DNA from 3 places in the Blautia sp. AF19-1 genome. Region 2 is predicted to be linked to each of the others. Evidence: predicted binding sites of a transcription regulator. Region 2 holds the regulator's gene; each other region holds the start of a gene.
What was found. Region 2 encodes NrdR, which represses ribonucleotide reductase genes. Its sites were predicted from a motif close to CACAANATNTTGTG; they were not measured.
Positions count from the first base shown of each region.

Region 1: the regulator NrdR is predicted to act here: its motif matches at 2,264-2,277, upstream of DWX26_RS08630 (ribonucleoside triphosphate reductase).
Region 3: the regulator NrdR is predicted to act here: its motif matches at 1,634-1,647, upstream of nrdD (anaerobic ribonucleoside-triphosphate reductase).

Region 1 is NZ_QUGQ01000010.1:93,146-99,227, forward strand. It holds gene DWX26_RS08630 (ribonucleoside triphosphate reductase) at 1-2,150, opposite strand, end outside; gene hflX (GTPase HflX) at 2,398-3,633, opposite strand; gene DWX26_RS08640 (tetratricopeptide repeat protein) at 3,652-4,686, opposite strand; gene glmM (phosphoglucosamine mutase) at 4,683-6,029, opposite strand.
Region 2 is NZ_QUGQ01000009.1:51,199-57,280, forward strand. It holds gene DWX26_RS07830 (heavy metal translocating P-type ATPase) at 1-2,346, shown strand, start outside; gene DWX26_RS07835 (GNAT family N-acetyltransferase) at 2,539-3,705, shown strand; gene DWX26_RS07840 (acylphosphatase) at 3,733-4,038, shown strand; gene DWX26_RS07845 (YlmC/YmxH family sporulation protein) at 4,039-4,290, opposite strand; gene nrdR (transcriptional regulator NrdR) at 4,433-4,885, shown strand; gene DWX26_RS07855 (DUF3786 domain-containing protein) at 4,900-5,535, shown strand; gene DWX26_RS07860 (citrate/2-methylcitrate synthase) at 5,666-6,082, shown strand, end outside.
Region 3 is NZ_QUGQ01000008.1:32,952-39,033, reverse strand. It holds gene DWX26_RS06950 (hypothetical protein) at 1-443, opposite strand, end outside; gene dapF (diaminopimelate epimerase) at 649-1,497, shown strand; gene nrdD (anaerobic ribonucleoside-triphosphate reductase) at 1,669-3,804, shown strand; gene DWX26_RS06935 (MATE family efflux transporter) at 3,954-5,321, opposite strand; gene DWX26_RS16725 (hypothetical protein) at 5,499-5,648, shown strand; tRNA gene DWX26_RS06930 (tRNA-Lys) at 5,859-5,931, shown strand.

The DNA of each region.
Region 1 (6,082 bases), on a different contig from region 2:
GGCTCTTCTTTTCCAGCGGCCTGCTCTGCCAGTTTCTCTGCTGCGCCGTACGATTTCATTTTCTGCTCCGGCGATTTGGAGTGGATGATATCATATACAGTTCTGTTCTTGTACTCCTGGCGTTTTCCGTCGTTCCAGTTCTTGACCGGACGGTAATATCCCGTGATACGGCTGTAAACCTCTGCCTCTTTTCCGCAGATCGGACATGTAAAGTGCTCGCCGGCGAGATAGCCGTCGTTCGCACAGACAGAATACGTCGGGGACAGCGTGTAGTACGGCAGTTTGTAGTTCTCTGCAATCTTCCGCACAAGGGAAGCTGCTGCTTTCCAGTCCGGCAGTTTTTCGCCAAGGAACGCATGGAAGACAGTTCCCGAGGTGTACAACGTCTGCAGATCATCCTGAATATCAAGCGCAGAGAAAATATCCTCGGTATAGTCCACCGGCAGATGGGAGCTGTTGGTGTAGTACGGGGTATCTCCCTCATGGCCTGCGGTCTTGATATCCGGCCATTTTGCACGGTCGTGTTTTGCCAGACGGTATGCGGTCGACTCCGCCGGAGTTGCCTCAAGGTTGTACAGATCGCCGTACTCCTCCTGGTAATCAGAAAGACGCTCTCTCATATGGTTCAGAACTTCTTTCGTAAACTGCTGTGTCTTCGGATCCTCCAGACCCCTTCCGAGCCATGCGGCATTTAAGCCGGCCTCGTTCATACCGATCAGACCGATGGTTGAGAAGTGGTTCTCAAACGTTCCAAGGTACCGTTTCGTATATGGATACAGTCCCTCGTCCAGGAGGCGGGTAATGACCTCACGTTTCGTCTTTAACGAACGTGCGGCAATATCCATCATATGATCGAGACGGCGGTAGAATTCTTTCTCATCTTTGGACTGATATGCGATACGCGGCATATTGATGGTGACAACGCCGACCGATCCGGTGCTCTCGCCGGAACCAAAGAATCCGCCGGTTTTCTTTCGAAGCTCACGCAGATCCAGGCGGAGACGGCAGCACATGGAGCGCACGTCGCTTGGTTTCATATCGCTGTTGATGTAGTTGGAGAAGTACGGGGTACCGTATTTTGCAGTCATTTCGAACAGCAGACGGTTATTCTCCGTATCGGACCAGTCAAAATCGGATGTGATGGAGTAGGTCGGGATCGGGTACTGGAAGCCTCTTCCGTTGGCATCTCCCTCGATCATCGTCTCGATGAACGCTTTGTTGACCATATCCATCTCTTTTTTACAGTCTTTGTACTTGAAGTCCATCTCCTTGCCGCCGACGATCGCCGGAAGCTCTGCGAGGTCATCCGGTACGGTCCAGTCGAGTGTAATGTTGGAGAACGGTGCCTGGCTTCCCCAGCGGCTCGGTGTGTTGACGCCGTAGATAAACGCCTCGATGCACTTCTTCACTTCGCCGTAGCTTAAGTTGTCCACTTTGACGAACGGCGCCAGATACGTATCAAACGAAGAAAATGCCTGCGCACCTGCCCACTCGTTCTGCATAATGCCAAGGAAGTTGACCATCTGGTTGCACAGAACCGAAAGATGTCTTGCCGGAGAAGAAGTAATCTTTCCGTTGATGCCGCCAAGTCCTTCTTTGATGAGCTGTTTTAACGACCATCCTGCACAGTAGCCGGTCAGCATCGACAGGTCGTGGATGTGAATATCCGCGTTGCGGTGTGCCTCGGCGATCTCGTCATCATAAATCTCTGATAACCAGTAGTTGGCTGTAATCGCGCCGGAATTGCTTAAGATCAGACCGCCGACAGAATACGTTACGGTCGAATTCTCTTTGACACGCCAGTCCTCTACTTTTACGTAGCTGTCCACGATCTCTTTGTAGTCTACGATCGTCGATTTCATGTTGCGGATTTTTTCCCTCTGCTTGCGGTACAGAATGTAAGCTTTTGCCACTTCTGCGTAGCCGCACTGGATCAGCACGTTCTCCACGCTGTCCTGAATTGCCTCCACTGAAATTTTTCCGTCTTTGATCTTGGACTGAAAGTCCGCTGTTACGCGCAGTGCCAGCATCTGAAGCATGTCATCGCTGAACTGCATATCTTTTGCGCCGAATGCTTTTCCAATCGCATCGGTAATCTTTTTCATCTGGAACTCTGCAATCGTTCCGTCTCTCTTTTCTACCTGAAACATGGAATCCCTCCTGTTAATTCAACCGTTTCTGCAAGGCCTTTTTAAGGTTCCACTCTTTGCAGTGTCTGAACCATATGATAGCAGAGCATGTTTCTCCCGTCAATAGTAAAAAGTACCATATCTAGTGTGAAATTTTCTAACATCACTAGATATGGTACTTTTACTTGTGTTCTGTCCCTTCCATTTTTCGGCGCTGTACGGCGCTTAAAGGGATGTACTGCCGTTTTTAAGCCTGCTTGCCATACCTCTATACCCTCGGATAGATATCCTTCGGTACATAGGCTTTTACGCGGATGCCTTCCGGCAGATATTCTTCTTCGAGCAGAATTCCGTATCCGCGGATCAGTGAAATCGTTCCCGCCTTATCGTACGGATAGAGGCGCTCGATATAGATTTTTCCCTCCATCATCCACGAGGAGAGTAAATTTTTGAGGTCTTCGAGTCCCTGTCCTGTTTTGGCAGAGACCGCAAGGCTCGCGTCTGCCCGGAAATCTTTTACAACCATCGGGGCGAGAAGCTTATCCTGCTTGTTCAGCAGGGTGACGATCTTTTTGTCCTCAACTTTCAGTTCCCGCAGTGTGTCATATACCACCTGCATCTGCAGTTCCATCTGTGGATTCGACGTATCCACAACGTGGAGAATATAGTCGGCATACCGTGCTTCCTCCAGCGTACTGCGGAATGCATCGATCAGATGATGTGGCAGCTTATTGATAAATCCAACCGTATCGGTCAGCAGAATTTCCTGTCCATCCGGAAGGGTCAGTGACCGCGTCGTCGTATCCAGCGTGGAAAACAGCATTGCATCTGCCAGAATTTCCGATCCTGTCAGTGCATTTAAAAGACTGCTCTTTCCCGCTGACGTATAGCCTACGAGCGCCGCTACCGGGATTTTGGAACGTTTTCTGCCTTCACGAAGGAGCTCTCTGTGCTGGCGTACTTCCTCAAGCTCACGTTTTAACTGCGTAATACGCGTGCGGATCAGGCGCCGGTCGGTTTCCAGCTTTTTCTCTCCCGGTCCTCTCGTACCGATTCCGCCGCCGAGACGGGAAAGCGACGTGCCAAGGCCGGAAAGTCGGGACGCACGGTACTTTAACTGGGCCAGCTCAACCTGGATTTTACCCTCGCTGCTCACGGCGCGCGCCGCAAAGATATCCAGGATCAAAAGCGTACGGTCCATGATCTTGCATTCCAGTGCTTCCTCCAGCCCTTTTAACTGGATCGAGGAGAGCTCATCGTCGCAGATGATGCCCGTCGCATCGCAGGCGCGCACCAGAATTTTCAATTCCTCTAATTTTCCTTTTCCGATGTACGTTCCCGGATGAATGGCCTCCCGCACCTGCACCAGGCGGCCCTCCACCTTCGCACCGGCGGTGCTGGCCAGTTCCGCCAGCTCGTCGAGCGATTCTTCTGCGTTTGCGCCGCCGTTTTCCTGTACGCCGACCAGAATCACGCGCTCCTGTTCTTCTCTTAAATCAAACAATCCAACTTCCTCCGTCTGTTATCGGTTCTGGAGAAACGTATTTTCCCGCTGCGCCGCGGTGTTTTCCGGGTATGCTGCCAGAAAATCCGCCATCAGCGACTTCGCGGTATCAAAATCCGCCCATTTTTCATAGGATACAATCTGGTTGAACAGCAGATTTTCCCGGTCGGAATCCTCTGCCGTTTTGAGTCCTTCCTCGATATACGAGAGTGCACTGTCCGTGTCGTTTTCCGCAAGTGCGCAGAGCGCCAGCCCGTTGTTGGCTGCCGCCGCAAAGCCATCTGTCGAAAGATACGAAGAAAACAGTGCTTTCGCCTCGTCGTTCTGACCATTGGAAAGGTAAACCTCGCCGAGCATTTCCATCGCCGCGCTGCTGCCGTCCTTCATTGCCTTCGAGAACGCTTTGACCGCCTCGTCCTGCTCCTCCAGATAGTAGTATGCACAGCCGATGTTATAATAATCCTCGGTCGTTTTCGGCTCAATCTTCACTGCTGCTTCGAGGTAACGGTCTCCGTCCGCTTTCATGCTGCTCTCCTGATACAGCTCGTAAATGTCAAGGCAGAGCTGATAGCTCTCCTTCGTCTCCACTGCCGCATCAAAATCCACCTTCGCCTGCTCGTAATTCTTCTGCAGGAAGTACGCGCGGCCCCTAAGGAACAGCGCATCGGCATCGACCTTTTCTTCCTGAATATTGGTGCAGATCTCAATGGCTCCGTCCAGATCTCCGGCCTGTACGCAGGTTTCCGCCTCGTAATACATGACATCGCGCGAAAACTCCGCGTCTTTGTGCTTCATGCTCGAAAGACTGCTCTTGAAAGCCTCTTTTGCCTTGTCATACTCCTGGCTTTTCAGATAAGCGATGCCGAGCGACCGGTAGCTCTCCGCCAGTCGGTCGCCTGCCTTTACGGCTCCCTCCAGCATCGCAATCGACGTTACGTAGTCCTTCTGTTCGAGCGCCTCGATGCCCTTTTTATAAAGCTTTGAATTTTTATTTTCACAGCCGCCAAGCACCATTGCCGCCGCCAGAAAAAAGATTACCAGTCTTTTTTTCATTCTGTCACAAGTCCTTCTTTATGCATCACAGAAACAACCTGGTCTACGTATTTTGCACACGTTGCGTCGTCCGGTGCTTCCACCATGACACGGATCACCGGCTCGGTGCCGCTCTCTCTTACGAGGATGCGTCCGTCATCGCCCAGGGCCTCTGCTACGTCTTCTACTGCTTTCTGTACTGCCGGGTTGGCCTTTGCAGCTGCTTTGTTTGCCACGCGGACATTCTTTAAGAGCTGCGGGTAAATCACTACCTCGGCTGTCAGGGTGCTGAGCGGGATTTTCTTATCTATCAGCACTTCCATCACCATCAGGGAGGTCAGGATTCCGTCACCGGTCGTCGCGTGCTTGCTGAAAATGATGTGGCCGGACTGCTCTCCGCCGAGAGAATAGCCGTTTGCCATCATGTTCTCGCACACGTATTTGTCGCCGACTGCCGTCTTCTCATACCGGATACCGGCGCGGTCACACGCTTTGTAAAGACCGAGGTTTGACATGATCGTGGTCACAATCGTATCTCCGTTTAACTGGCCTTTTTCTTTTAAGTATTTACCGCAGACATACATGATCAGGTCTCCGTCTACCACATTTCCCAGCTCATCGACAGCGATGCAGCGGTCTGCGTCTCCGTCGTAGGCAAATCCGACATCGAGGTGTTTCTCTCTTACATATTTCTGAAGCTCTTCGATGTGGGTGGAACCACAGCCGCAGTTGATGTTTGTTCCGTCCGGCTCGTTGTGGATCACATATGTCTTGGCGCCGATGGCATCAAACACGCTCTTGGCTACGGAAGAGGCACTTCCGTTGGAGCAGTCGAGTCCGACTCTCATGTTTTTAAAGGATTTTGTCGGAATCGAGATCAGGTGTCCAATGTAGCGGTTCCTTCCGGCTGCAAAATCCACGGTGCGTCCGATGTCTTCTCTCGTTGCGAACGGGATCTTCGGTGTTCCGTCGTCGATGTAGGCTTCGATCTGCGCTTCGATGTCGGCTTCCAGTTTCTGTCCCAGGCCGTTGATGACTTTGATTCCGTTGTCATAGAACGGGTTGTGGCTGGCGGAGATCATAATTCCGCAGTCAAAGTTTTCGGTACGGACAACATAGGAAACGCTCGGGGTGGTCGTTACGTGCAGCAGATAAGCGTCTGCTCCCGATGCGGTCAGTCCTGCTACCAGCGAATATTCGAACATGTAGCTGGAGCGTCTGGTGTCTTTTCCAATGACGATCTGTGCTTTGTGGTCTTTTCCGAAATACCATCCGAGGAATCTTCCCACTTTATATGCATGCTCAACCGTCAGATCAATGTTTGCTTCTCCGCGAAATCCATCTGTTCCAAAATATTTACCCATGGTATGCTCCTTTCCCCTTTCGGGCAGAAAGCGTGTCTGAAATTTTTTGCAAT
Region 2 (6,082 bases):
GGCGAGAAGGGAAGCACATCACAGTCGGCTTCCACAGCAGAATACGAAGAGATGCTGAAAGACAAGGAAACACCGGTCATGAAACGCCGTCTGTTGAGCTCCGTTCTTCTTTTGATTCCGCTCATGTATTTCTCCATGGGCCATATGATGTGGGGATGGCCGCTGCCGAAATTCTTTGAAGGAAACCACATCGCAATGGGACTGGTACAGCTCCTGCTTACCATTGCGGTCATGGTCATCAACCAGAAATTCTTTATCAGCGGTTTCAAGAGTCTCTGGCATAAAGCACCGAACATGGACACACTGGTAGCGCTTGGTTCTACCGCATCGTTTGTATACAGCGTCTACGCCCTGTTTGCCATGACGGGAGCGCAGGTACAGGGGGACATGGATGCAGTCATGAGCTATATGCATGAATTTTACTTCGAGTCCGCAGCCATGATTCTGACCCTGATTACCGTCGGAAAAATGCTGGAGTCGATTTCCAAAGGAAAAACGACCGATGCGTTAAAGAGTCTGATGAAGCTGGCTCCGAAGACCGCCGTTCTCTTAAGAGACGGAAAAGAAGTGGAAGTCGGCATTGATCAGGTGAAAAAGGGCGATCATTTCATCGTCCGCCCGGGCGAAAATATTCCGGTGGACGGCGTTGTCCTGGAGGGAACGAGTGCCGTCAACGAATCCGCGCTGACTGGCGAGAGTATTCCGGTGGATAAAGAGGCCGGCGACCGCGTATCGGCGGCGACCTTAAACCAGTCCGGTTTCCTGACCTGTGAGGCGACGAGAGTCGGAGAAGACACAACACTCTCCCAGATCATTCAGATGGTCAGCGATGCGGCAGCGACAAAAGCGCCGATCGCCAAAGTGGCCGATAAAGTTTCCGGTATTTTTGTGCCGGCCGTTATCTGCATTGCACTTGCTACGATTGTGATCTGGCTGTTTGCAGGAGAGAGCGTCGGCTTTGCTCTTGCAAGAGGTATTTCCGTTCTCGTTATCAGCTGCCCGTGTGCGCTCGGCCTTGCAACACCGGTTGCGATCATGGTCGGAAACGGAATGGGAGCAAAACACGGAACGATGTTCAAAACCGCAGTTTCTCTCGAGGAGACAGGAAAAACACAGATCGTTGCACTCGATAAGACTGGAACCATCACAAGCGGAGAGCCGCAGGTAACCGATCTTGTCCCGGCGGACGGTGTAAGTGAGGAGGAGCTTTTAAAAGGTGCCTTTGCACTGGAGCAGAAAAGTGAGCATCCGCTGGCCCGTGCGATTCTTGCACTTGCAGAGGAAAAAGGCCTGGCCCGCGAAGAAGTCAGTGATTTCTCTGCGCTTCCTGGAAACGGTCTTGTGGCAAAACGGAACGGAAAAGAGCTCTGCGGAGGCAACCGCGCACTGATTACGAAAAAAGCGGTTCTCGCGAAACAGATGGAAGAGCAGGCAGCAAAACTTTCCGAAGAAGGAAAGACACCGCTGTTCTTCAGTGAAGATGGAAAGATGCTCGGTATGATCGCGGTTGCGGATGTCATCAAAGAGGACAGCCCGCGTGCGGTGAAAGAGCTGCAGAATATGGGAATCCGTGTCGTGATGCTGACCGGAGACAATGAGCGCACCGCGCGTGCCATCGGCGCTGAGGCGGGTGTGGACGAAGTCATCGCAGGCGTTCTGCCGGATGGAAAAGAAGCGGTCATCAGCCGCCTGAAAGAAAAAGGAAAAGTAGCGATGGTAGGAGACGGCATCAACGATGCACCGGCTCTGACCAGTGCGGATATCGGTATTGCCATCGGAGCAGGAACCGATATCGCGATCGATGCGGCAGACGTTGTCCTGATGAAGAGCCGCCTCTCCGATGTACCGGCAGCGATCCGCTTAAGCCGTGCGACCCTCAGGAACATTCACGAGAATTTGTTCTGGGCCTTCATTTACAATATCATCGGTATTCCGCTGGCTGCGGGCGTATGGATCCCGCTGTTCGGCTGGAAGCTGAACCCGATGTTCGGTGCGGCGGCGATGAGCCTTTCGAGCTTCTGCGTTGTGACAAACGCCCTGCGTCTGAATCTGTTTCGGATGCACGACGCGTCAAAAGATAAAAGAATCAAAAACGAAATTCCAAAGGAGGATCTGAACATGACAACAGAACAGGGAATGGTAAAAACCATGACAATCGAGGGCATGATGTGCGGCCACTGCGAGGCAAGAGTGAAGAAAACACTTGAGGCAATTGAGGGTGTTGCATCCGCAGAAGTAAGCCATGAAAAAGGAACAGCCGTTGTAACACTGACAGCCCCGGTATCAGACGATGTGCTGAAAACAGCCGTAGAGGCACAGGATTACACCGTAAAAGGAATCCAGTAAAACAGGAAACATAGAGAAAAGGGAAACGCGCCTGGAATGAAAATTTCCGGGCGCGTTTCCTTTTTTTACCAGATATAGCAAAAATATTGCAATTTGTTCGGAATTTTCGTGACAAAAGGACAAAAATCCGTTAGGATAGAGAAAAAGAAGAGCAAAAACAAAAGGGTTTTAGGATCAGGAGGTTTTTACATTATGACAGAGTACAGACTTGCAAAGCCGGAAGAGTGGGAGGACTGCATTGAACTTGCAAACTACGTGTTCAGCACGGCACACCGTCCGCACGACTTTGAGCAGTTAATTCCAAGGGTTTATCAGGCAGGACCGGAAATGGCACGGATCCACCGCGTCGCTGTTGCGGAAAACGGCAGACTCCGGGCCGAGATTGCGGTGCTTCCGCAGCAAATGGCGGCAGGGGGTAAGCTGCTCCGCGCAGGATATGTGGGAAGCGTTTCCGTGCATCCAAAGGCAAGGGGCGAAGGCCACATGAAGCGTCTTCTTGGCGACTGGATTACGGATCTGGAAGGAACGTGTGATCTTCTGGCACTGGACGGCCAGAGACAGCGGTATGCCTACTTTGGCTTTACGCCGGGAAGTGAAAAATACACGTTTTACCTGGATGTGGCAAATGTGCGCCATACCTGGAAAAACGGGGAACTCTCCGCTTACACCTTTGCGCCGCTGTTTCCGGAAAACGGCGAAGCGGACGAAGAGGCGGCAGCCTTTGCAAAGAAGCTGAATGAGGAAAAACCGCTTTACGTGGTAAGAGAGGATGTGAAAGCCTGCCTGAAAACGTTCGGCGAGCAGGCAATTGCAATCTGGAAAAACGGTGAGCGGATCGGATATCTGGCACTTTGCGGCGGAAACCAGGTTGTGGAAGCAGAAGTGTTGGAGGAACAGGATTTCGTTCCTGCACTTGCCGCTTATTTAAAAGAAAATGCGCTTGACTCTCTTTTCATTTCCATTCCGGTGTATGAGACCGGAAAAGCAGCAGCGTTATCGGAAGTCTGCGAAAGCTTCACAAAAGAGCGCTGCGGTTCCGCGATGTACCGTATTTTCCGATTTGCAGACGTCATCGAGGCAATGCTGACCATGAAAGCAGAGACGATGGGCATCAGCGATGGAACGTGGTTCGCCGTACTGGAGGGACAGCCGCTGACCGTGACGGTAAAAGATGGAACTGTGACCGTGACACGGGAAGCCCATCCGGGGGCAGATGTACTCAACCGGGAGCAGGCGCAGGAACTGCTTCTTTCACCGCTGGCAAGTAAGGGAAGCAAGGTTCCATCTGAAATCTGGAAGAACATTCCATCCGACTGGTTCCCGCTTCCGCTGTACTGTGCGACGGCAGACGAATTTTAGGCAATGACTGTTGGGAGGCAGAGAAATATGAACGAGACAGCGAAACGAGACAGAAGGGACGAAAAAGAAGAAATCCGGTACCATGTGATTTTCTACGGCCAGGTGCAGGGCGTGGGGTTCCGTTACCGGGCGTATTATGCTGCCTACCAGCTCGGACTGACCGGCTGGGTGAGAAACTGCTGGGATGAGACGGTGGAGATGGAGGTGCAGGGTGATGAGGAGACGATCACGGAGATGATCAAAAGGATCCGCACCTCCAGCTACATCGAAATCACGGATGCAAAATGGACGAAGATTCCGCTGGAATCGGAATTCGGTTTTTATATCCGTTGATCAGGGCTGTTTTTTCTCTTTTTCCGGAATTTCGACGAGAATGATATCGTTGCCGATCTGGCAGATGCGGTCCCATGGGATCACAAAATCCTCGCCGTGGCAGAAAAAGCCGCAGAATTTCACAGGACCCGGAAGAACGAGTCCGGTAAGATGTCCCGTTTTTGGATTGAATTCCACATCAATCGGACAGCCGAGCGTTTTGCAGGTACAGATATTGATAACTTCTTTCTGGCGGAGATCTACAACGCGCATGCGGTGCTCCTTTTTACAGATTCCTATGGAAAAACATATGCGAAAATGTTGCTGCAGTTGACTTGAATTTCACGGAAAAATGCGTATACTGTAAAAGTAGAAAACTTTCCGAAATACTTATTTAGAAACGAGGACGAAAGATATGAGATGTCCATTTTGTAATCAGGATAATACCCGGGTTGTGGATTCACGCCCGATTGAAGACAGCAATGCGATCCGCCGCCGCCGGATGTGCGATGTCTGCGGCAGACGCTTTACGACATACGAAAAAGTGGAGACGATCCCTTTGATCGTCATCAAAAAAGATATGAACCGCGAGCAGTATGACCGCTCGAAAATCGAGACCGGCATCCTGCGCGCCTGCCACAAACGGCCGGTGTCCGCCGAGAAGATCAACGAGATGGTCAACAAGGTGGAGACGGAGCTTTTCAACGGCGAGGAACGCGAGATTCCAAGCTCTGTGATCGGAGAGAAGGTCATGCATTACTTAAAAGACCTGGATCAGGTAGCGTACGTCCGTTTTGCGTCGATTTACCGCGAGTTCAAGGATGTCAACACGTTCATGGACGAGCTGAAAAAGATGCTCGACAAATAGCGGGAGGCAAAAAAATGGAAGTGTCGAACTATATTAAAATGCGCGATCAGATGCAGGAGCGCTTTCTGACGTACGATCAGAAGGAGATCGAAGGGAAGTATGGCTTTGCCTTTGATGACGATTATTTCTATGTGCCGTACCTTTTTGAGGAGTGGAGAGTGAACCGCCATACCGGCGTTGTGGAGGGCTCAAAAGACCATTTTCTTCATGTGCACCAGGGCAGTTTCAATGAGACACTGACGATTTTCGACCTGCTCTGCTGCGGAAAGAAGGAGATTGTGCTCGCCGGCACGTATGCGCGTACCAATTCCTTAAAGGGAACGATCAAAGGCCGCACGATTGCGTCCGGCGTTCACGACAGCCGCGCCGCACGGTATGACGGGCATGTGGAACAGCTGAAAAAAGCATGCGTTTCCCTTAGCGGAAAACCATATTCCCCGGGAGACGCTGCTTTTGTTTTTCATGTCTTTCCGTTTCTGCCGCTCGTCTTCCAGTTCTGGGAGTCCGATGAGGAATTCCCGCCGGTGCTGAAGTTTATGTGGGATGAAAACGTCCTCGATTATCTGCGGTTTGAGACGCTGTATTACGTGATGGGAGACTTCCTGGACGCACTGGATCAAGCCTTCGATGCATGTAAAACAGAAGCCTGATACCTTTTGTGAGACAAAATCTTACGAAAATTTTCCGAATGTTTATAAAAATTTCAGTATACGAATCCCCTGGTTTAATGCTATAATGAGTGAAAGTAAGTAAAAAGAGAGAAGAGAAAGGGGAATGCATATGGCTTTTAGCATGAAAGTAACACCGGAAATAGAGGAACTGACAAACATCTGTCTGGATAACTCCAAAATGGATGTTTCGCTGTATGGGCAATACGATGTAAAACGCGGACTGCGCGATATCAACGGCGTTGGCGTCCTTGCGGGACTGACACAGATTTCAAACGTTGTGTCTTCGGATATCATTGACGGCGTCAAAACGCCGTGTGACGGACGTCTGTACTACCGCGGCATCAACGTGGAAAAACTGACCCAGGGCTTTTTAAGTGAAAACCGTATGGGATTCGAAGAAGTTGCGTATCTGCTCTTATTTGGAAATCTGCCGAATGAAGAGCAGCTCAATCATTTTAAGACAATCTTAAAACAGCAGCAGTCCCTGCCGAAGAACTTTGTGCGTGACGTTGTTATGAAAGCGCCG
Region 3 (6,082 bases), on a different contig from region 2:
GAGGTGTCGATGTGAATGCCTCCGATCAGGCATTCCGCCACTGGCTTTGCCGTGGTATCCGGATTGGCAATATCGACGGTAATCTGGTTTCCGTCCTTTTCAAAACTTTCGCCCTCTGAGAAGGATTCCGGCTGAATTTCCTTCGTGTCGTCGCCGCTGTAGACCCAGCCAAGCGCTGTAAAATCCGCGTAGGATTCCGGAATTTCGTATGTATCGCCCCAGATGGCAAGCTGAAAACTGTTCAGGTTCTTCGAGAGATCCACATCGTATTCCGGAATCTCATCGGAATCGCCGGAGGCCGCCAGATTGTCTTCGGGGTCGTCATCGTCGGTACTCTGACTGATGGTTGTGATCGGAATCGTTTCTGTTTTCTTTCCGCAGCCGCTCGTTCCCACGAGGAAAGCGGCAAATACTGCTGTTAAAACCCAACGGTATTTTTTCATCAAAACCTCCTCATAATAAATGGTTAAAAATATTTGAAAGTTACTTCATGTAAGTAACGATATCAGTTCCCCCTATTCTATCACATTCCGCTTCGTTTTCCAATGTCTGAAGCGGATTTGAGAAAAATGGTTTTTCAAAAGCGCGGTACGGAATACATATTTAGTAAGGAACTGGAAAGGGCAGAAGTCTGGGAGGAGGCTGTGTATGCGTTTTACAAAAATGCAGGGCTGCGGAAATGATTATATCTATGTAAATGCCATGGAGGAGCGGGTGGAGAGTCCGGGGCGGCTGGCAAAAGCGGTAAGTGACCGCCATTTCGGCATCGGCGCGGACGGGCTGATTCTGATCGGGGCATCCAAAACAGCAGATTTTTCGATGGAAATGTACAACGCCGACGGCTCGAAGGGCGCGATGTGCGGCAACGGCATCCGCTGTGTGGGAAAATACGTGTACGAGCATGGGCTGACGAGAAAAACGACGCTGACTATCGAAACCGGCAGCGGAAACCGTGTGATTCATCTGCAGACGGGGGAGAATCTGAATGAGATCTGTCAGGTGACAGTGGAGATGGGAACGCCGGAATTCCGCGCCGCACAGATCCCCGTTGTTTCTCTGGGGGAATATGTGCTGGAGCATAAAATTACCGTGTGCGGGGAAAATTATACGATGACCTGCCTTTCGATGGGAAATCCGCATGCGGTGATTCCGGTGGAAGATGTGGAAAAAATATCCATTGCAAAGACCGGTTCCGCTTTTGAACACCTTTCCTGCTTCCCGGACCGTATCAATACAGAGTTTATCCAGACTTTAGATCAACACACAATAAAAATGAGAGTCTGGGAACGTGGGAGCGGTGAAACGCTGTCCTGCGGAACGGGAGCGTGTGCGGCAGCCGTCGCGGCGATGCTTTCCGGCTGTGTTTCGGAGGGAGAAACTGCCGTAGAACTGCGCGGCGGCAGGCTTTTCGTTACATGGGACCGGACGAAAAATAAGGTCCTTCTGACCGGCCCGGCCGAGACCGTTTTTGAAGGAACGCTTGCAGAACGAATTTGAAAAATGCAGATTTCTGTCTGCACGAAAGAGCAGTATGCAATATTCTGAAAATAAAAACTTACAGGAAATGCCTTTTCTTTTCAAAAGAAACATGCTACAATATGTGGTACCCGCTACAAGAAAAGGGTGGGGGACACACAAGATATAGTGTTTGATTTGGAGGACACCACAATGGTTTATATTATCAAAAAGGACGGCACCAAAGAAGAATTCGACGCGCAGAAGATCGTCCGTGCCGTAAATAAATCCGCACAGAGAATCCTGTATACCTTCTCACAGCAGGAGATTGACTTTATCTGTAAGTTCGCAACCGAGCACGTATATTCCCTTGGAAAGACCGAAATTCCGATCAGCGATATGCACAATATCGTGGAGGGAGCACTCGAAAAAGTAAACCCGGCTGTGGCAAAAAGCTACCGCGATTACCGCAATTACAAAACTGATTTTATCCATATGATGGACGAGGTCTACACGAAGAGCCAGTCCATCCGCTACATCGGCGACAAGAGCAATGCCAACACCGACAGCGCCCTCGTTGCAACGAAGCGAAGCCTGATTTTCAACGAGCTGAACAAAGAGCTGTACCGCAAGTTCTTCATGAACCGCAACGAGCTGCAGGCCTGTAAGGACGGTTACATCTACATCCACGACCAGTCCGCACGTCTCGATACCATGAACTGCTGTCTGTTCGATGTCGGAAACGTTTTAAAAGGCGGTTTCGAGATGGGAAATGTCTGGTACAACGAGCCGAAGACACTCGACACCGCATTTGATGTCATGGGCGATATCGTCCTCAGCACCGCTGCACAGCAGTACGGCGGCTTTACCGTGCCGGAGGTGGACAAGATCCTTGCTCCGTACGCACAGAAGAGCTACGATTACTACGTAAAAGAGTTCCTGAAATATACCGACGCATCCTGGGAGGGTGCACAGGAGAAAGCCATCGAGTATGCGATCGACAAAGTAAGAAGAGAGTGCGATCAGGGATGGCAGGGAATTGAGTATAAGCTGAACACTGTTGGATCTTCCCGCGGTGATTATCCGTTCGTTACCGTGACCCTCGGCCTTGGAACGAGCATGTTCGAGAAGATGATTTCCATCTCCCTTCTCGAGGTCCACAAAAACGGACAGGGCAAGAAGGGCCACAAAAAGCCGGTGCTCTTCCCGAAAATTGTCTTCTTATATGACAAGGCAATTCACGGAGAGGGCGGCATCGCAGAAGATGTCTTCGAGGCAGGACTTGACTGTTCTTCCAAGACGATGTATCCGGACTGGCTGTCGATGAGCGGCGAGGGCTACATCGCCGAGATGTACAAGAAATACAAGAGAGTCATCAGCCCGATGGGATGCCGTGCTTTCCTTAGCCCGTGGTACGAGCGCGGAGGCATGGAGCCGGCAGATGAGAACGACAAACCGGTCTTTGTCGGACGTTTCAACATCGGAGCCGTTTCCCTTCATCTTCCGATGATCCTGGCAAAATCCCGTTCCGAGAACCGCGATTTCCATGAAGTGCTCGACTTCTACCTCGAGATGATCCGCGATCTGCACAAACGGACCTACGATTACCTCGGCGAGATGCGTGCATCCACGAACCCGCTGGCTTACTGCGAGGGAGGTTTCTACGGCGGCCACTTAAAACCGTCCGACAAGATCCGCCCGCTGTTAAAGCCGATGACCGCATCGTTCGGTATCACGGCGCTGAACGAGCTGCAGGAGCTGTACAACGGAAAATCTCTTGTTGAGGACGGACAGTTCGCACTCGACACGCTGAAATATATCAACGACAAGGTTGCCGAGTTTAAGAAAGAGGACGGCATCCTCTATGCGATCTACGGCACACCGGCAGAATCCCTGTGCGGCCTGCAGATAGAGCAGTTCCGCAAACAGTACGGCATCGTCCGCAACGTTTCGGACCGCCCGTATGTGAGCAACAGTTTCCACTGCCACGTAACCGAGGACATCACCCCGATCCAGAAACAGGATCTCGAGGGACGTTTCTGGGAGCTCTGCAACGGCGGAAAAATCCAGTACGTGCGCTATCCGGTCGGCTACAACAAAGGCGCGATCAAGACCCTGATCGAGCGTGCGATGGAGCTTGGCTACTACGAGGGCGTCAACCTGTCCCTGGCTTACTGCGATGACTGCGGCCACCAGGAACTTGACATGGATGTCTGCCCGGTCTGCGGTTCCAAGAACCTGACAAAGATCGACCGTATGAACGGCTATCTTTCCTACAGCCGTGTCCATGGCGACACACGTCTGAATGAAGCAAAGATGGCGGAAATTGCGGAAAGAAAATCCATGTAATCGTCCATGAAATAGTCAATGGAACAATCAATGGAATAATCAAAAGCCTCTGAGAAAAGTCCGGTGTGAATGTGACTTTCCTCAGAGGCTTTTTGGGTATTGCATCCGGTGGAAGCTGCCGGCGGCAGGGACTGCAGATGATGTGAGAACTAATCTTCGACATCGCGGGTAATATTGCGAACCCAGATGTACTTTTTATAATGATGATAAACGGCAGGAAGCTTTACAATTTCATCGAGATTTACAATGCAGTAAACCACCATAACCGGAAGCTTCAGCCAGAATGCGGCAAGAAAGCCAAGCGGTACAGAAAAGCACCACATAGCGCCGATGTTTCCCTGCATATCAAATTTCGCATCGCCTCCGGCACAAAAGATACCGTCGAGAACGGTGGTGTTGACCGATTGTGCCATCAGGTTCAGACCGCAGAAGAGAAGCATGTACTGCAGGTACTCGGCTGCGATATCGGAAAGTGGGGCAAAATGAACGATGGCTGGGGAAATGAGCATCAGCAGGCCGCCGGTCACAATGCCGATGGCAATGGAGAGATGGCTTAAACGTCCTCCATACTCGCGGGCTTTTTCCAGCTCGTTCGCGCCGAGCAGATTTCCGATCAGAACACCGGCACCGCCGCTCACACCGCGGATCAGGCAGGAGAGGAGGCTCTTTGCAATCGAGGTAATCGAGTTTGCTGCAACAGCATCGCTTCCCATGTGGCCCATGATAACGGAGTACAGAACGTAGGCAATTCCCCAGACGAGGGAGGCCGCAAGCACGGGAAGCGTGTAGCGCCAGAAGTCTTCTGAAAGTATTTTCCCTGCGGAAGAGAAGAGGCGGTTCCAGAGAATCCGTACACGCTCCGGTTTCTTTGTCTCGAGATAAGCCCAGATCAGTTCCACAACGCGGGCAGCTACCGTTGCATAAGCTGCTCCGCGGATCCCAAGTGCCGGAGCACCGCAAAGACCGTAGATGAGGATGGCATTTAAAATGATGTTCAGTACAACCGCAGTGGAACTGATGCGGGAGCTGACTGCTGCATGACCGGTGTTTTTCAGCAGGATTAGATAGACCTGCGAAATACCGCAGAGTACGTAGGAGAGTGCAACAGCGCGTAAATACTGGCTTCCGCTTGCAACCAGGGCCGCATCATTTGTAAAGATGCGCATCAGCATTTCGGGACAGAAACCGGCAAGGATGGTAAACAGGCCGGAGAACAGCAGGTTGGTGCGAAGTGCGATCGGAATCACTTTTTCGATCGAAGCAGCATCCCGTTTCCCCCAGTACTGCGCTGCCATAATACCGGCGCCCGCCGCGATGCCTGAGATAAAAAGGCTCAAAACAAACTGCACCTGTCCGGCCAGTGAAACAGCAGACAACGAAGTCTGATCAATCCAGCCCAGCATGATCGCATCCGTTGCGCTGACGAGAGCCAGCATAAAATTCTGGATCGCAATCGGAAGGACGAGGAGTTTTAGTTTCTGGTAAAATTCATCCTTAAAATTCATTCGTGTTTTCATAAAAATTCCCCCAAAGTATAAATAGTAGTTTTTGCTGTATTATAGCGGAAAGGAAATGGGAAAACAATGGCTAAAACAAGCTATTTTCTGGTCATTTTTGACATTCCCTGTATAATATAGAAGAAAAAGAACTTTTCCGGTGCCCGTGTCCGGTACGCCGGAAAGCGGAGAAGAAGTTTGATCAGAAAATCAGGTTTCCTTCAGCAGAAACTCCAGGATTTCTGCTATCAGAATAAATATGCCGGCAGCGGCTGTCTTTATAAAATCCAGAAATCCATGCAGGAGCTGGAGAAGCTTTTGAAAAAGAAAGATAAGAAACGGAAGTAGGTTCGGCTGCCATTGGAGCCGTCATCGAAACAAACGGAAATATACGAAAAAATTGTGAAATTTAATAGAATTATAAGACCTGTTTTCGCTGTTTTTAACAAAAGTAAAGAAACAGTGAAAAAAAGGTTGCTTTTTTCGGCAGAATCCTTTATAATCTTATTTGTGTTCAGCGAGTGGATCATCCAATGAAACACAGAAAAACAAAAGTAAGCGCCTTTAGCTCAGTTGGTAGAGCAGTAGACTCTTAATCTATTTGTCCAGGGTTCGAGTCCCTGAAGGCGCATCGAAAGCACTGTTTTTGCAGACCTGAGAGCTGCGGGGACGGTGTTTTTCTTGTTTTACAAGCAAAATACCAAAAGTCTGTGTATCAACTTTTTTACATTGCGATAGAAACAGAGAAAAACCGGCAGCGGAGCGGTCTTACTTTTCAAGAG